DNA from 3 places in the Paenibacillus sp. F024 genome. Region 2 is predicted to be linked to each of the others. Evidence: riboswitches for the same ligand, from Rfam matches in the RefSeq annotation. Region 2 holds a riboswitch; each other region holds the start of a gene.
What was found. A riboswitch is a leader RNA that binds a small molecule or an ion and turns the genes downstream of it on or off. The one in region 2 is predicted to bind cyclic di-GMP.
Positions count from the first base shown of each region.

Region 1: it holds a riboswitch for cyclic di-GMP, as region 2 does, so the genes downstream of both, ACZYR9_RS04700 (flagellar assembly protein A) here and ACZYR9_RS01035 (Spo0E family sporulation regulatory protein-aspartic acid phosphatase) in region 2, are expected to answer to the same signal.
Region 3: it holds a riboswitch for cyclic di-GMP, as region 2 does, so the genes downstream of both, ACZYR9_RS08035 (methyl-accepting chemotaxis protein) here and ACZYR9_RS01035 (Spo0E family sporulation regulatory protein-aspartic acid phosphatase) in region 2, are expected to answer to the same signal.

Region 1 covers NZ_JBVASZ010000002.1:182,089-187,130, reverse strand. Annotated here, with positions in the region: gene ACZYR9_RS04710 (AMP-binding protein) at 1-67, opposite strand, end outside; gene ACZYR9_RS04705 (HD-GYP domain-containing protein) at 341-1,390, opposite strand; gene ACZYR9_RS04700 (flagellar assembly protein A) at 1,390-3,300, opposite strand; cyclic di-GMP riboswitch class I at 3,402-3,491, opposite strand; gene ACZYR9_RS04695 (helix-turn-helix domain-containing protein) at 3,673-4,575, opposite strand; gene ACZYR9_RS04690 (DUF429 domain-containing protein) at 4,591-5,042, opposite strand, start outside.
Region 2 covers NZ_JBVASZ010000001.1:212,937-217,978, forward strand. Annotated here, with positions in the region: gene ACZYR9_RS01020 (DUF3891 family protein) at 1-301, opposite strand, end outside; gene ACZYR9_RS01025 (stalk domain-containing protein) at 484-2,127, opposite strand; gene ACZYR9_RS01030 (HD-GYP domain-containing protein) at 2,252-2,884, opposite strand; gene ACZYR9_RS01035 (Spo0E family sporulation regulatory protein-aspartic acid phosphatase) at 2,932-3,117, opposite strand; cyclic di-GMP riboswitch class I at 3,241-3,329, opposite strand; gene ACZYR9_RS01040 (ZIP family metal transporter) at 3,648-4,394, opposite strand; gene ACZYR9_RS01045 (DUF1294 domain-containing protein) at 4,431-4,694, opposite strand; gene ACZYR9_RS01050 (DUF4023 domain-containing protein) at 4,887-5,033, opposite strand.
Region 3 covers NZ_JBVASZ010000005.1:146,856-151,897, reverse strand. Annotated here, with positions in the region: gene ACZYR9_RS08045 (esterase-like activity of phytase family protein) at 1-1,068, shown strand, start outside; gene ACZYR9_RS08040 (helix-turn-helix transcriptional regulator) at 1,170-2,120, opposite strand; cyclic di-GMP riboswitch class I at 2,618-2,701, shown strand; gene ACZYR9_RS08035 (methyl-accepting chemotaxis protein) at 2,849-4,684, shown strand; gene ACZYR9_RS08030 (chemotaxis protein CheW) at 4,714-5,042, shown strand, end outside.

The sequences.
Region 1 (5,042 bases), on a different contig from region 2:
GCTTCGGATAATCAAAGGTCGGTGGCACCTCAGCCGGGTAATGCTTGAGCCAAGGTTTGCTGGTCATAGAAACCACCTCCACATCAGGCTAGTCATGTCTTGCTGCGAATGGCAACCGCCTTCGGATCGCCTTCTTGTGCCAAGGTTGTCCGAAAACGTCTTCATTCTCCTGTAATGGGTATTATATGATCTCCTCTAACCCGATATGACTTTCCTGATCCTTCTTCATCCTTAACATGGCATAATCACGACTATATTCATTAATGACGATAGTCGTAAGCCGCAAATTGAAAAAGCGCCCGATCAGCGGTAATCCGCCCGGCGCCCTACACAATTTCAACTATACGGAAACGGTTCCTCCATCGCTTAGCCTTCCGATCTTCAAACCCGGGCACTCCCTCAGGTCGATAAACCCACCGGCTCCATGCACCAAGGGGCGAAAAGGATCGGCCTCCCGCACCATCACAATGGTGGCTTGCGTTCCATCCGACAAGGCGACATGACTGCCAATCGTGCATTCGGTCACATGCCGGATAAAGCAGCGAACAATCCCCGGCTCCAGCATACCATAAGCATGATCAGCAATACTTTGGAGAACATCAAATAAAGGCAATGCGTTTCGGTACGCCCTTTTTGAAGACATCGCATGAAACACGTCGGCGACGGCTACGATTTTACTAACGAGTTCCAGTCGGTTTCCGGTCAATCCGGCAGGGTACCCGCTGCCATCCTCCCGTTCATGGTGCTGCAGCGCAGCCAAAGCAACATGCGGATCCAAACCCGCTTCGCGAACAAGAAGATCATAACCGTACTGAGAGTGACGCTTCACTTCGCGGTATTCGTCTTCATTTAATTTGCCCGGCTTTTGAAGGATCGATTGCGGAACAAACAGCTTGCCCACATCATGCAGCAAACCCGCCAGGCTGACACGCACCCGCTCATTCACGGATAATCCGAGCCATTTGCCGATTAAACCCGCCAATACACTGACTCCGACACTGTGCTTAAACGTGTCCTCATCCTGCTGCTCCAGCGCCAACAATATACGATACGTGTCCGAATCGCTCGTAATACGCATGAGGGCTGGGAGCACCGTACGGCATACTTTCTCAATAGGTACCCGACCGGCGGTACGGATATCTACAAACATCTCCTTCATCTCATGGATAGCAAATCTTACGAGCTTTTCAGGCTCAATTTTCGGAAGAATCACATCTGTACTGCTAAGCTTTAGGTCATGCTCATGAAGCGATAAAATATGTTCCGTTGTAAGAATGGAGGAAGCCGGAAGAATTAATAGTCCATATCGATTATATATATTTTTATTCAACCTCTTGCCCAAGAGATGCGACATTTCCATCAACGGATTTACTTCTTTTTCGTTCTTCATCACGCCAATTTACCATTAGTCTGTGGATTTTGAATGCCTCTTGCGGCATATACGCGACTCTTAATCCAATCCATATCGATCGTCTGATCCTCAATGCTATCCAGAATTTCGATGCAATAATTTCCTATGCATACTCTTCCGGAGCTCATGCTCTTCAGCATGATTTTCGTCTTGGATTTGAGTACCGACGGAGCTCCCGTTTGACCGCCAACCATCATTGCAGAGATGATGCCATCCGCTTCCAAACGAGAGCCTCGGCATACGGCATCTTTATCATAAAATACAATGTTGCCCGCTGAGTACAGGTCGCTTTGCAAAACCCCTTCTTTTCGGATCAAAATGTCACCGTTAGATTTAAGTGTCGATAGATGGCATTGCCCCATATCGATCCTCACTTTGGCTTCCTGCATGCTCCCAACGTGCTGCACCGTTTCCTTAAGAGAGTTCAAAATGCCGAGTACCGTACCGTTAGAGATCATTTGAGGCATTCTCGAGAGCTGTAGAAATCGCTCCAGCATGTCTTTCAGATTCAACCAGGCCGTCTTGTCCCGTGACCTGATATTAATAATGACCGATAATGCTTCTTTGATCAGCTTGGTAAGGTCTTTAAACTTGTTCTCCACAAGCAGTAGTATAATTTGTCCGTAATGAGGCTTCTGCCCCTTCTTCTCCACCATATCGGAGAGAAGCTTCGCTGCTTCGAGCAGCTGCTCGAATTGGGACATTAACAATTTCGAATTGTTATAAAGACGGTTATACAATACCCCGAAATAACCGGAGTATAGGTTGCTTTTGATGGCGTTGCCTTGAATGCGAATACTTCCGGTTGCCGTGACAGTGGCGTTGTACACACTTCCGGATATATATACATTACCAAGCGACTCTACGATCATATTCTCCATAACGTTACCATACACGATAATGTCACCGGAAAAAACGATATGTCCCGTTTCAATATTGACATCGCCGGGAACGATAAATGCCTTGGTAATATCAAAAAACTTCGTTTGGTTGCCTGTAATGCGCGGTCTTCCTTCGCTAAGAGCGATAACAAAGCCGTCCTCCCGAATTTGCACCCCGTCTTTGGCTACAATAACAATGTCCTGCGGTTCATTCGGACGAATAAAATTACCGTAAACGTCGTAGCCGACGGTCCCTTCTTCCGGCGGAGTTTTTCGGGCGATCACATCTCCAGGGGTTACCGAAGGAATATTTAAATGATTTCTATAATCGATCACGCCGCCGATTTCCACATACTGAGTTTCCACTTGTTCTGTGAAAAACAGCTGCAGTTCCGCATCCTTTCCCGGAACGGGAGGCTTTCCCCGTGCGATCAGAATCGGTTCGAATGTCGGGTTATGAACTTCTTCAAAAATAGCCCCGATATTCCGGTTTTTCGTGATCGACAAACGATCCAGTTCATAGATAATATCGTTAAGCTCAAGCTTGTTAAGTATGATCGATTGATCCTCCTCCGCTCTAAGAACCAGGTGGGCGGCAGGCTCACACTCGCTAAGCTTCCATACATACCTTACAGGTGAACGTACAATCAAGTAGGCTAGCATATGATCTTCGGATACCTGGATTTCAAATAAAGGAGATTCCTCTATGGACCATTTCAGCTTGTCTTCAGATGTTACGGTGACTACACCGGATACCGCTTCTCCATTTACAGTTAGCTTGACCGGAGGTATAGCTTCAATGGTAAGAGGTGATGTAACTTCATCCGAGGTATGCACAAAAATTTCATTTCCGCTTACCCTGAACCAACTAAGGCTCTTATTCCCTCCCTCATTGCCGAAGTCTTCCTCTTTGGAATAATCCGACAAATCGGTAACATTCTCCGTAGAATCCAGCGCCATGGATTTTATCATTTTGACCAATTCAATTTCCGTAATAGAGTCGGACATCGGGACTACCTCCTTTCAAGGGATCAAGCATATCGTAATGAAGAAAAAATGCACCTTTCTCCAGCCGGGGAAAGGTGCATTGAGTCATGTATCCTCCCATTATCGGCGGCATGGCTGCCATAGCTTAGATTGCTAACCTTAGGCCCATTGCTTTGCGTCCTTGCCTTTCGACAAGTTTGCCATTTATCGTAATGAATATGTGATTTTAATTAAATTATAATCAAGTATATAGACAACCGACAACATTGTCTAAAACAAAAGGACTAATCTATGCTTGTTGAATGTATTTCAGGTGTGAGTTTTTCGCTAAATTTCGACAAAAAGGATAAAAGATTGCATTATTTTCATATATTTTTACATAACTTTACAAGTTTAATCGCGCCAAAGCTCGCTGATATGAACACTTAGAGCATCCGCAATACATTGTATGGAATATTTATGCGGATTCGTGATTTTTCCGTTTCTCATTTTGGAGATCGTTCCTATGGAAAGACCAGTGAGCTCAGAAAGCTTGGTTGCCGTCATATGACGTTCCGCCATCAGCATCCGCAGCGCATGAGCCAATCCGGACTGCTTTTGTGGTTGCTCCTGCGTTAAGCTTCTTCCGACAAATGCAATTCGTGCGACTTCTTTCCTGCCGTTTAATATTGGTTTAAAGCGAAACTCGATACTGGCTTTTTGGTTGTTATGGACCCAATCCAGCGTCATACTGAAGCTGGACCCGGACCATAAGGCCTGGCGAAGCGAGTGCCTTACTTGAAGCAGATGTCTTGAACCGACAAAAGAAAGAAACGGCTGCGCGATCAAGTCTTTTTTGTGTAAATCCAACAATGCAGAGTGGAGTGAGCAATCGATAATGCGGAACTTCTCTGTAAGCGTTCCGCTTACATCGTATCCCGCCCCTTGCCGCAAAATCCATTTCTTGTCGCTGACGTCACGAACAACCATAACATAGTAATAGACTCCATCCCTAACCGTTTCGCGTAAAGAAAGCTCCACGTCCACTTGAAGGCCGTGCTTCACGGTCCATCTCGCTTCTGAGAACAGGATATCATCATGCTCAAAAAACTCCAAACGCTTTAATACCCACTCCCTGTATTCAACCGATAGAAAAGATAGAAAGGAATCCGTCCAAAGTTCTTCTTTTGAATAGCCGATGATCTGGAAAAAAGCCGGATTTGCCTCTTCGACCGTGAGTTGACGGCCATCCCATTTACAAAGGCAAATACCGTCTGCAGCCTTTTCAACCATCATTTTAGCCCAATGATTCGGCATTTCTTTTCCAACCTTTCATCTTTTAAGAAAACAATAATATGCTATTGTCCTTTGCATTCCCATACGGTCCCGGTCTCCGCCCTCGGGCAGCTGCTTCAGACTGCCGCCGCTCAGCCATGCCGTTACCGCGAGCACGAGCGCATCAACGATATCGTCACGGGCAGCCGCTTTGCGAGGATATCGCAGCATCAGCTCATCGACGACATCATCCGCTTGTGGATATACTCCTCGCAAATACTCCATTCGCTCGTCAAAGCCCGCATGGTTCTTCTTTCCATTCCGCATTGGAGCACCAAAGAGCCGGGCGAAGCATAATTCCGGATGTGACTCGCGGAACCTTAACCGGGCCGCCTCATCCTTGTGAAGCAGATCATCGAGCGCGCGAATCTTCGGCACGAGCGCCCAGGATTGGCGCGATAAGCCTCGGCCGCTAAGCCTGCGCTGCACCGCATTCGCTTGCGTATAGT
Region 2 (5,042 bases):
GAGCAGCATATGGGTTTCCTTCCTCAATTTCATCCATTCCGATTCTATACAAGGCCAATTTAGGTAACAGCGGGTAATCCATAAACGAAAACGGTGATGAGGTCCGGTCATTCCAAATCGGTGTATCATCGAGCCTTATCCAGCTTCTATCGTGCTCATGCACAGCACAGACAACGTCTTCAAAATAATCATCTTCTACGAAAAACGGCTTTTTAAAGTGACTTGCAATCCTTCCTGACAGTTTCGCGTGGTCATGTTGTGTAATCATGATAAACTCTTGTTCCGTCTCACGAATAATCACCCGATCACTTCCCTCATAAATGCTGGACACGTTCACGCTTCTGTTTATGGGAATCGGTTTGAAGCTGTGGTTCCGCTTGAAAGGAATGCATCTTCGTTCCTCCTTGTCAATGAACAACCAAGTTCATTGTACAAAAAACGGCCCCATCACTTCAATGGGGCCATTCGGCTTTTCATGGAGGTTCAGTATATAATTTTTACGCTCCGCGTTTGCGGCAAATACTCTACATGGGCTCCTAATACCTCGGACAGCAAGCGTACCGGTATCATCGTGAGCTCGTTTTCCAATCGGGCCGGTGATTGAGTGGGTTGTTCGATACCGTTAATCGCATACTCGTTACGCCCCGTAAAGAATGTGATCTCCCGGCCGCTCTTCGTATAGATCGCGGCTTTGCGCTTATCATCCCATGTAACGTCAGCGCCTAGTGCGGCGGCTAAGTCCCTAACCCATAAATATGAGGTGCCTTCGTCAATCAACGGAGCTCTTTTCAACAGAAACTTGATGTTATCCAGTGTATAGCTATCATCGTCCAGCTTGAAGGTGACCACGTGCCGGACTTTCTCTTTTTGCTCTGCCGCCAGCTTCATATACGCTGCAATATCTTCGTGCAGCTTCTGCTTACCGATGCCTTCGACCGGCTCCGTATGAAAATTCCATGATTTCTCAAGCGTTTTGGATACTCCGTTCTCGGTGACACCCAGCTTCACAAACGCGGAATATGAGGTGTCAGGCTGCAGCGGCTCGGGTGGAATTAAGATGACGCTGTTAGTTAAATGATCATCATTGCTCGGACTGTTTTGCAGCAGCTTCACCGGTTGACCCGATTCATCCTTCAGCGTCGATTCAAGCAGCCGGATTTCGCTAATGCCGCTTCCCGTTACCGAAACCATAAGCGGGTATCCGACAGGATATTTTCTTGAAGCATACATGCGAATGGGATCCGGCGTTTCATAGCCGTCAAAAAGCAGCGGGACATAAGGATCTCCCGGAGCGGGTGATACCGTCATCTCCGTATCGGATTTTTCTCCATACCCGAACACAATGACCACATAATCTCCGACCATATCAATACCCGCTTCCGTAACATGAGGCATTAAAAAGGGCTCGCGGTGATATGGCGCATCAAAGAGCTTATCGACGGACTCCACAAGATTTCCCGTATTGAAGGATACATCTTCCCCCACGCCGCGATAATACCCGGCATATACTGCGCGTTCAGAAAGGGTTGCCCCGGTATAACCGGGCATGCCTTTCCTTTGGTCATGCAGCGAGTCCGAAGTCGTCTGCGCAATACGGTTCATATTCAAATATTGGGCATGATTCTTGGCTGCTAACGTCAGATTCCTGTTTAGCTTTAAAGGCTTTAACCCGTACAGCATCCGATAATCATTGATCGCCTTCAAGCCCAGCTGATGAGTCTGTGAGAAAGTGGCAGGAACCTCGCTTAAAGGATTCCTCGCTATAGTGAACGTCCAATCCAAAAAAATAGGCTGGTAACCGATAAATTGCAGCTGTACTTCAACCGAATGCTCTCCTGGCTCTAATCCCACAGCCGGTGTATAGGTAAAACTCATCGTTTCTTGATCAAAGGTCCCCGGTACCTGATTTTGATCCAGCTTCATCTGAAACGAACCGACCTGTAATCCGTTCCAATCGCCTAGCTCAAATCCGATGACCGGTTTGGATATGCCCACCGTTCCTTTCGGATAAACCTTATAAGTGAAAGCTCCCGCATCCGCTCGGGGAGCCGGAATCATCAGCATGGCCATCATCATCCAAAAAGCGAATAACAACTTCCATGTCCTAGACGCAATACCCTTTTTCACCTGTCATTTCCCTCCAATCATGTATGCTTAGGCTACTCCCTGCCGACCTCTTTTTTTATTCATTGCCCTCCCCCCAATTTCCTTCCGCCAAATGAAAAATAAACCGCCGATAGGCGACCTATGATTAAACGATCTCGGAATGGTAAACCGATCTGTCGTGATAAGTCATGGATTGCACGGAATCTCTTTGAATATGAGCCAATATCATTTCCTGAATGGTGAGAAACACCTGAACATAACGACCATCAAATTGCGAACAACTCTGCCGCAGCAGCTCTTCACGGGCTTGCTGGATGGACATCCCTTTTCTGTAGGGGCGATCCGAAATCATGCTGTCGAATGCGTCCAGTATCGAACAAATGCGGGCATATACCGGAATGTCGGTACCTTTCAAGCCGTCGGGGTAACCCGTACCATCCCAACGCTCATGATGGTAATGAATGATGTCAATGATATCCTGATCGGTAATTCCTTCCATGACGGCCATCTGAACGCCGAAAAACGCATGGCGCTTCATAAATTTCCATTCTTCCAGGGTAAGAGAGGCTTTCTTTTGTAAAATGGACTCATGGATATGTACCTTGCCAATATTGTGCAAGCAGCAGCCTGCAATCAATTTTTGGGTTTGCGTTTCATCAAAATCAAGATAGGCAGCCATCAACTTAGCCATTTTTCCAATTCTTATGCTGTGTTCATAGGTAGCTATATCTTTTACTAACAGCTGAGTAAGTCCGCTTACTGCCTGCTCACCGATCATTGACATCATCCTTTCCGTGTCATGCCTCACACTTGTTCTCTATTCATTCACGTTAATCGCTTCGCATACTCTTGGTATCTGATTACGGCACAATCCAATTCTTTGCTTAATGCTTTGACTTCCGGGTCTGAAAAGCACAGCTTCATGTTGAATATGCCATGCATTCTAAGTCGAATCATTTCAATCTCTTCCGATAAGTGTTTCAGTCGCTTTTCATTAAAAACACAGTACATGGCCTCTCACCGTCCTTGCAGAGTAAAAGCAAAATTCCTGGTAACGAATCTTCCATGCATCCCGAATTTCGTATAGAATGAAAAAAAGAAAACCCTCCGAATGAAGGGTTTTCTCAACCTCATTCCGGCGGCTGGCTGGCATGGTGTGTTTTCACACGTTAGCCCCTATAGCTTTGCGACACCACTTTTCAATGGCTGTGCCTTTATCGGACCATCACTTTAATGTAAAATGTTGGCGATTTGATAGAAAATATTAAAGTAAATTCCAAAACTTTCGACATCGATAGAGTAAACCAATGATGTTTCGACATTATTTTATTTTATTCTAACACATTTTCCACAATTTGACTATATTATATCCAAGTCTCGTACTAGTATGGTACTCGCCCTGCCAGGACTTCGTGCGAAAAAACACCGTTACGAAAATCGATTCGCTGCCGGTGCTTTTGACAATGCCGATATTCAGTACCTTTTACGGGTTCGATCGTTTTACATTGAGGGGGTTGCTTCCCCAATTGAACACCAATCTGCTAACCCAAAGTTTCCGTCAACCCGATCATCACCAGCAGTCCGATGATGAAAGAAAAGGTCGCCATTCTTTCATAGCCGTGTCCGTGACTCTCCGGGATCAGCTCCTTGTAAACGATAAACAGCATGGCTCCTCCAGCAAATGCAAGACCGTACGGTATAAGTCCGGAAACATAAGCGGTCAAATAAAAACCAATAATACAGCTGGCAAACTCCAGCATCCCCGTGAATAAAGCGAACAATATCGCTGTGCTTTTACGAGCCTTTTGCATAATTAGAAACAACGCAACCAAGAAACCTTCCGGGGCGTTCTGCAGACCCATGGATAGTGCGACCAGAGGTCCTAGCTCCTCTTGGCCGCTCGCATAGCTCACCCCGACGGAAAGCCCTTCGGGCAAATTGTGCAGTGTCATCGCCGTCAAAAACAAGACGGACTTTCGTTCAAGCGTTAATTTGCCTGAAATCCCGCTATCTCTGGCATGCGCAAGGTCGATATGCGGAACCAGCTTTTCGAGCAATGTCAGCGCTATGGTGCCAAGCAGCACACCGATGCAAAGCACTGTCAAGCCGGACATCGCCAGTGCAGAAGGAATCAGGCTGTACATGGAGGCGGATACCATAATGCCTGCCGTAAAGGCAAGCAGTACATCCTTGGCTCGATGAGATAACTCTTTCATAAAAAGGACCGGAATTGCGCCCAACGCCGTCGCAAGCGACGATGTGAAGCCTCCCCACAGCATAGCTTCCATAGACATCCTCCATCAACATTAGAACTTAAAGCCGCATCAGGCTGAACCGAAATAATAAATGAGTGTCGCATTCAAGACAAACAGCAGCGGAATGCCGTAAACAAAAGAAGGATGCTTTGTCTTATGTCTCCATTTCCGCATGCCTATCCACATGCCTAACGCTCCTCCGGCCGCAGCGATGAAAAACAGCGTTTTCTCGGCTATTCTCCGGCTGCCTTTTTTCGCCTGGGATTTATCGTAACCCATGATGCCAAAAGCGATCAGGTTGATAGCCGGCAAATAGAACATCCATAATTCCACCGCGGTCTCCTCCCGTGCTGATTTAATAGTTGATTTCCGCTGCCAAAACCATTCTTTATTTTGGCCGGCTCATAGAAATGACGATATCTGCTCTGTCCTGTTCTGTCAAGCCCTCTCCTGAGACAAACGGCAGACGATTTTGCTTAAACCATTCATGCAAAAAACCGCCCTAAGGCGGTTCGGTAAGAAAAATTAGTTACCGTTTCGGTGCCGTTTGGCCGGCATTTTTTTATCGGGGTGTCCGTCCCCTTGATGCTTCCGGTTTTTTTCATCCTTTTGCTGCGTATCATGCAGCTTCTCGACCCATTCCTCGGTGCTTCCGCGCAAATCATCTCTCATTTTCTCCAT
Region 3 (5,042 bases), on a different contig from region 2:
GGTCCCAACGGCCAAGTCACGGTCGACGGCAAAGAGCTTCGTACATTCCCGATTTCGGATTACACACCAAGCATCTATAAAATCGAAATTAGCAAAGGCGAAATCAAGATTCTCGACCAAATTCCGCTGAAGGTTGGCGGCACAGATCCCGTGAGCGGCAGCTCCCGTATTACCGGTCTGCCCAACATCAAGGGCCGCGATGAAGCTCCTTATGATGCAAGAGCGGAAAAAGAGCTGGCCTACGACCCGTACGGTCTCGACATTGAAGGGATTGCCTATAACCCCAAAGACGATACGTTCTGGATTTCCGATGAATACGGCCCGTCCATCGTACACGTCAAACGCGACGGCACATTGATCGAGCGCATTGTACCTAAAGGCTGGGCAGCTCAAGCAGCCACTCCGCTCGTACCTGCCCGGGAAATGCTTCCGGCCGTGTACAATAAACTGCGTCAAAACCGCGGCGCCGAGGCCGTGGGAATCACTCCTGACGGTAAATACATGTTTATGGCCATGCAGAGCCCTCTGCGCAATCCGGATAAAACTGCCGACAATTCACGCCAGCTGCGGATCGTGAAGTTCCACCTGGCAACATTGGAGCCGATAGCCGAGTACGCTTATGTCGCAGAGGACGCCAAGCAATTCACCGATCTGAAGCAATCCGATATCGTCATCTCCGATATGGTCGTGATCAACGAGAACACGCTGCTCATCGACGAGCGCGACAAGAACGCAGGCGACAAAGCGCAGTTGAAACGCATCTATTCCATTGACCTTTCCAATGCGACGAATATCCTCGGCAGGTACGATGAGGAGAAGAACGCCGGCAAAACGCTGGAGCAAATGTCGATAGAGGATTTGAAAGCAACCGGCATCCTGCCGCCCGCCAAACGCACCGTTCTCGATGCGGCAGCATTCGGCTATCCGTACGAGAAAATAGAAGGCTTGTCGCTTGTGAACGGCAGTACCCTTGTCCTCGTCAACGACAACGATTTCGGTGTGGACAGCACATCGCCGGACAACGGCACCGAACTGTGGACTTTCAAGCTGCCTTATACGCTGAAGTAATCGATTGCATAAATAAACGAACCCGGCCTGCCGGGTTCGTTTATTTTCATCGATCGGGAAGCTGCGGTCGACCCTTGAGACGATTCGCCAATTGTCTCTGCTTACTTGTACATCTCAACCCAAAGGCTCAGCTGCTGCTTCAAGCTTTCCCTCACCGATTTGGGCTCCAATATCTCCGCATTGGGGCCGTATTGAAGAATCCAGTTGACGAACTCCTTTTCGTTGTTTACCGTAACCTCAAAGATCAAGCTGCCATCCTTCTGATCCTTCATACGGGGATGCACGAATAACTCCTCTTCTTTGATGTATCGTGCAACCTCCGGGGCGAACCTGACTTTAAACGTTATATTCTTATCGCCGCGGTCAATGGTCCACGTATTTTTCAAGTATTGCTTGATGTTAAAATCTCCTTTGTCGTAGGAGAGATTCGTCACCTCCACCTTTTGAAACCGGCTGATCCGGAAGGTGCGAATCGCCTGCTTCAAGTGACAAAAGCCGATCAGATAAAAACGTTGGTCACGGGGCACCAAATAATAAGGGTCTATTTTCCGTATGGTGGTTTCATCCCTGTACTGCGTGTGGTAGATGGTATCGATCGTTTTCTGTTCCAAAATCGCCTCAATGATCGGTTGAAGAAAGTTCGGGCTTTCTTTGCGATACGCCGGCGTCCCCATTTGGATGATATCGGCCAAGTTTTCGACCAACCGGTTTTGCCTGGACTTCTCCTTTAAATGGGTAGCCATGACCTTATCGTAAGCCGTGTCAAATCCGGGCGGGAGCTTATCTTTGTCCAGTACGGAAGGCAGCAGCGAGAATACAAGCGCCTCCTGCTCCGTGAAATTGAGCGGATAAAGAAAAAATTTACCCATAAAACGGTAGCCTGTTCCCCGCCCGTCATTGGTAACCGGGGCGATCAGGCTAAGTGTATCCAAGTCCCGGTATATCGTTCTAATGTTCACATTACTTTTGAGTGCCAGATCGGATGCCGAAATGCCGGGATTTGCCTGAATGGCGTTGATAATGGTGAACATGCGGATGACTTTGTCGATCATGCTCATCCCCCTTAATCATCTAGTACTATTTTCCTGTATATTACTTATTCTTCTAATACAAGGGAACTTCCTTCCTAGGTCGCAATTTTCATCGGTTGTTAGTCTGCTCTTGCGGTAGGTTACGAATGATGTCCGTATTCAGCCCAAGCTGCAGTAAAATGGTTAAGATGTCGATCTGAATTTTATCTGTTTTATTGGTCATCGATACCCTCCGAAAAGTCAAGATAACTACTTTCCAATAGAGGATATCATTCCCATGTGACATGAGGCTGTCTCGAATATGCGTTCGCAATTAGATCATGGTCAATACTTTCCATAAACCTCCTTTTAAAATAGAACTTAAGACTCTTGCTATAACTGATTATAATAAAATTTTAACCTTTTCTTTACTTGATCTCTTCCACCGATGTGTGTAATATGGAAAAAGATGCCTGTCGGAATATAAAATATTTTATCGAATTTTGTAATTTTCTGTTTTCGAATTTTCTAACAATACCAATTGAAAAAGGCAAATCTGTCGAAAGGCAGGGACGCAAAGCTGCGGGCCTACAGCATCATGTTATGGCAGCCGGGCCGCCAATGGGGACCAAGAATCTGCCCCGTCACCTCGTCAAGGGCAGCTTCTTTTTTTTGTTCAGATTCCATTCGAGGAGGAAAAGCACAGCATCTGATTCTCGGACCACTTGGAAACAACCCGCAAATCATTACGTTCAGGAGGCAGTGCACCCATGTTGAAAATGAGTATTCAAACCCGTTTAATTGCAGCATTTCTAGTCATATTAATCCTGCCGTGCAGCGTCGTCGGCTGGTTTTCTTATCTGGAAGCGCGGCAGCAGGTGGAAGACCAAATTATGCAAAGCGCAAGTCAAAGCGTGAACTCTGCAAACGATCAAATTACCAGCCTCATTTCCAAAAGCTTATCCGACATGGATTTTTTGGCGCAGCAGATCAAGGGCGAAATGGTGGATGGAACGGCCAGCCCGCGGGTTAGAGCCATTCTGGAGCCCTATAAGGCGATTAATCCCCAGTATGAAGTCGTATATTTCGGAACAAATACCGGAGTGATGATCTTTTCTCCCGACAGGACCATAGAGGGCTACGATCCGCGGACCAGACCGTGGTTTATTACAGCTACGGAGAATAAAGGGAAGGCTATCGTAAGTGATCCGTTCCTCTCCGCAACGAATAATCAAATCGCCGTGAACCCTTCGAAAACCAGTGACGATGAAACGGGAGTTGTCGGCGGCAGCCTGGTTTTGACCGACCTTGCCAAACAAGTGAACAGTATTAAAGTCGGCCAGAACGGGTATGTGTTTATACTGGACAGGGACCGCAAGTACGTAACCAATCCTACAATTGAACCGGGTACGGATAACACGGAGCCGTATGTGTCCGAGCTTTACGCATCCGATTCCGGAACCGTGGAATTTCAGTTTAACGGGATGGACACCAAGGCGGTATTTGTCACTAATCCATTGACCGGCTGGAAGATTATCGGCGCCATTGAGATGTCGGAAATTGCCAACGCCACGAAGCGCATTCTCTATACCACCATTGCCGTTATTGCCATCGCTATTGTCATTGGTGTAATGTTAGCGTTGTGGATCGTTCGTTCGATTACGGCTCCTTTGAAGCAATTGATGCTTACGACGGAACAAATCGCCGCCGGAAATCTGACGGAAGAAATCACAGTTCATTCCAAGGATGAATTGGGACAGCTAGCCGCATCGGTGAACCATATGGTTCATAATCTGCGGGACTTGATCGGGGGAGTCGTAAGCTCATCCCATAATGTGGCTGCCGCATCGGAGCAAATTTCCGCAACGACGGATGAAATTGCCGGCAGAGTCTCGGCGCAAGCCCAATCCGCCCAAAATATGCAGGAATTATTCAGCGAGCTGTCTGCAGCCATTAATTCGGTTGCCGCCAATGCCGAAGTGGCCGCGGAATTAGCAGCCCAAACGACGGCCATCGCCCACGATGGAGGAAATATTGTCAAAAATTCCATCTCCAGCATGAATCAGGTCAATCTGCATATGACACGGTTAGAGGAAGATTCGAATAAAATCGGAGAGATTATTGAAGTCATTGACGATATCTCGGATCAAACCAATTTGCTTGCCCTTAACGCAGCCATTGAGGCGGCGCGCGCCGGAGAGCAGGGAAGAGGATTTGCGGTTGTAGCCGATGAAGTGCGCAAGCTGGCCGAGCGCAGCGGCGAGGCAACCAAACAAATTACGGCGATCATCAAAGGCATGCAGGAAAACACCCATAGAAGTGTAACGGCCGTTTCCGATGGGGTAAGCCAATCCGAGGAGACAGGAAAGGCGTTTGATCGAATTATTGACATGATCAGCAAAACCGAGCTCAAGGCGGGGGAAATTGCAGCTGCATGCGAAGAACAGGCCGCCCAGTCCAATGAGGTTATGCATTCCATTGAAAACATCTCGTCTGCCAGCCAGGAGGCTGCCGCAGCTTCGGAGGAAACGGCCGCTACATCGCAGTCGCTTGCACAGCTTGCCGAAGGCTTGAATGAATCCGTCTCTGTCTTTAAAATTAAATAACGATTTTTAGAAAAAATGAGGTCAGATTGATGCAGTTCATTGAGCAGGAAAAGTACGTGGAATTTCATATCGGCGGTGAACAATACGCTATCCGTATTCAGGAAATCCACGAAATTATCAAGATGCAGACCATTACCCCCATTCCCAGTGCGGTATCCTACGTCAAAGGGGTCATTCATCTAAGAGGAAAGGTGGTTCCGATCATCAGCCTTCGAAGCCTGTTTCGGCTTCAGGACAAGGAGGCTTCGAAGACGACCCGCATTATGGTCGTTCATCATCAAGAGGGTACGGTGGGGATCATTGTCGATAGTGTGAATAAAGTCACTACCTTCGAGGATGTCCAACCTCCTCCGGACCA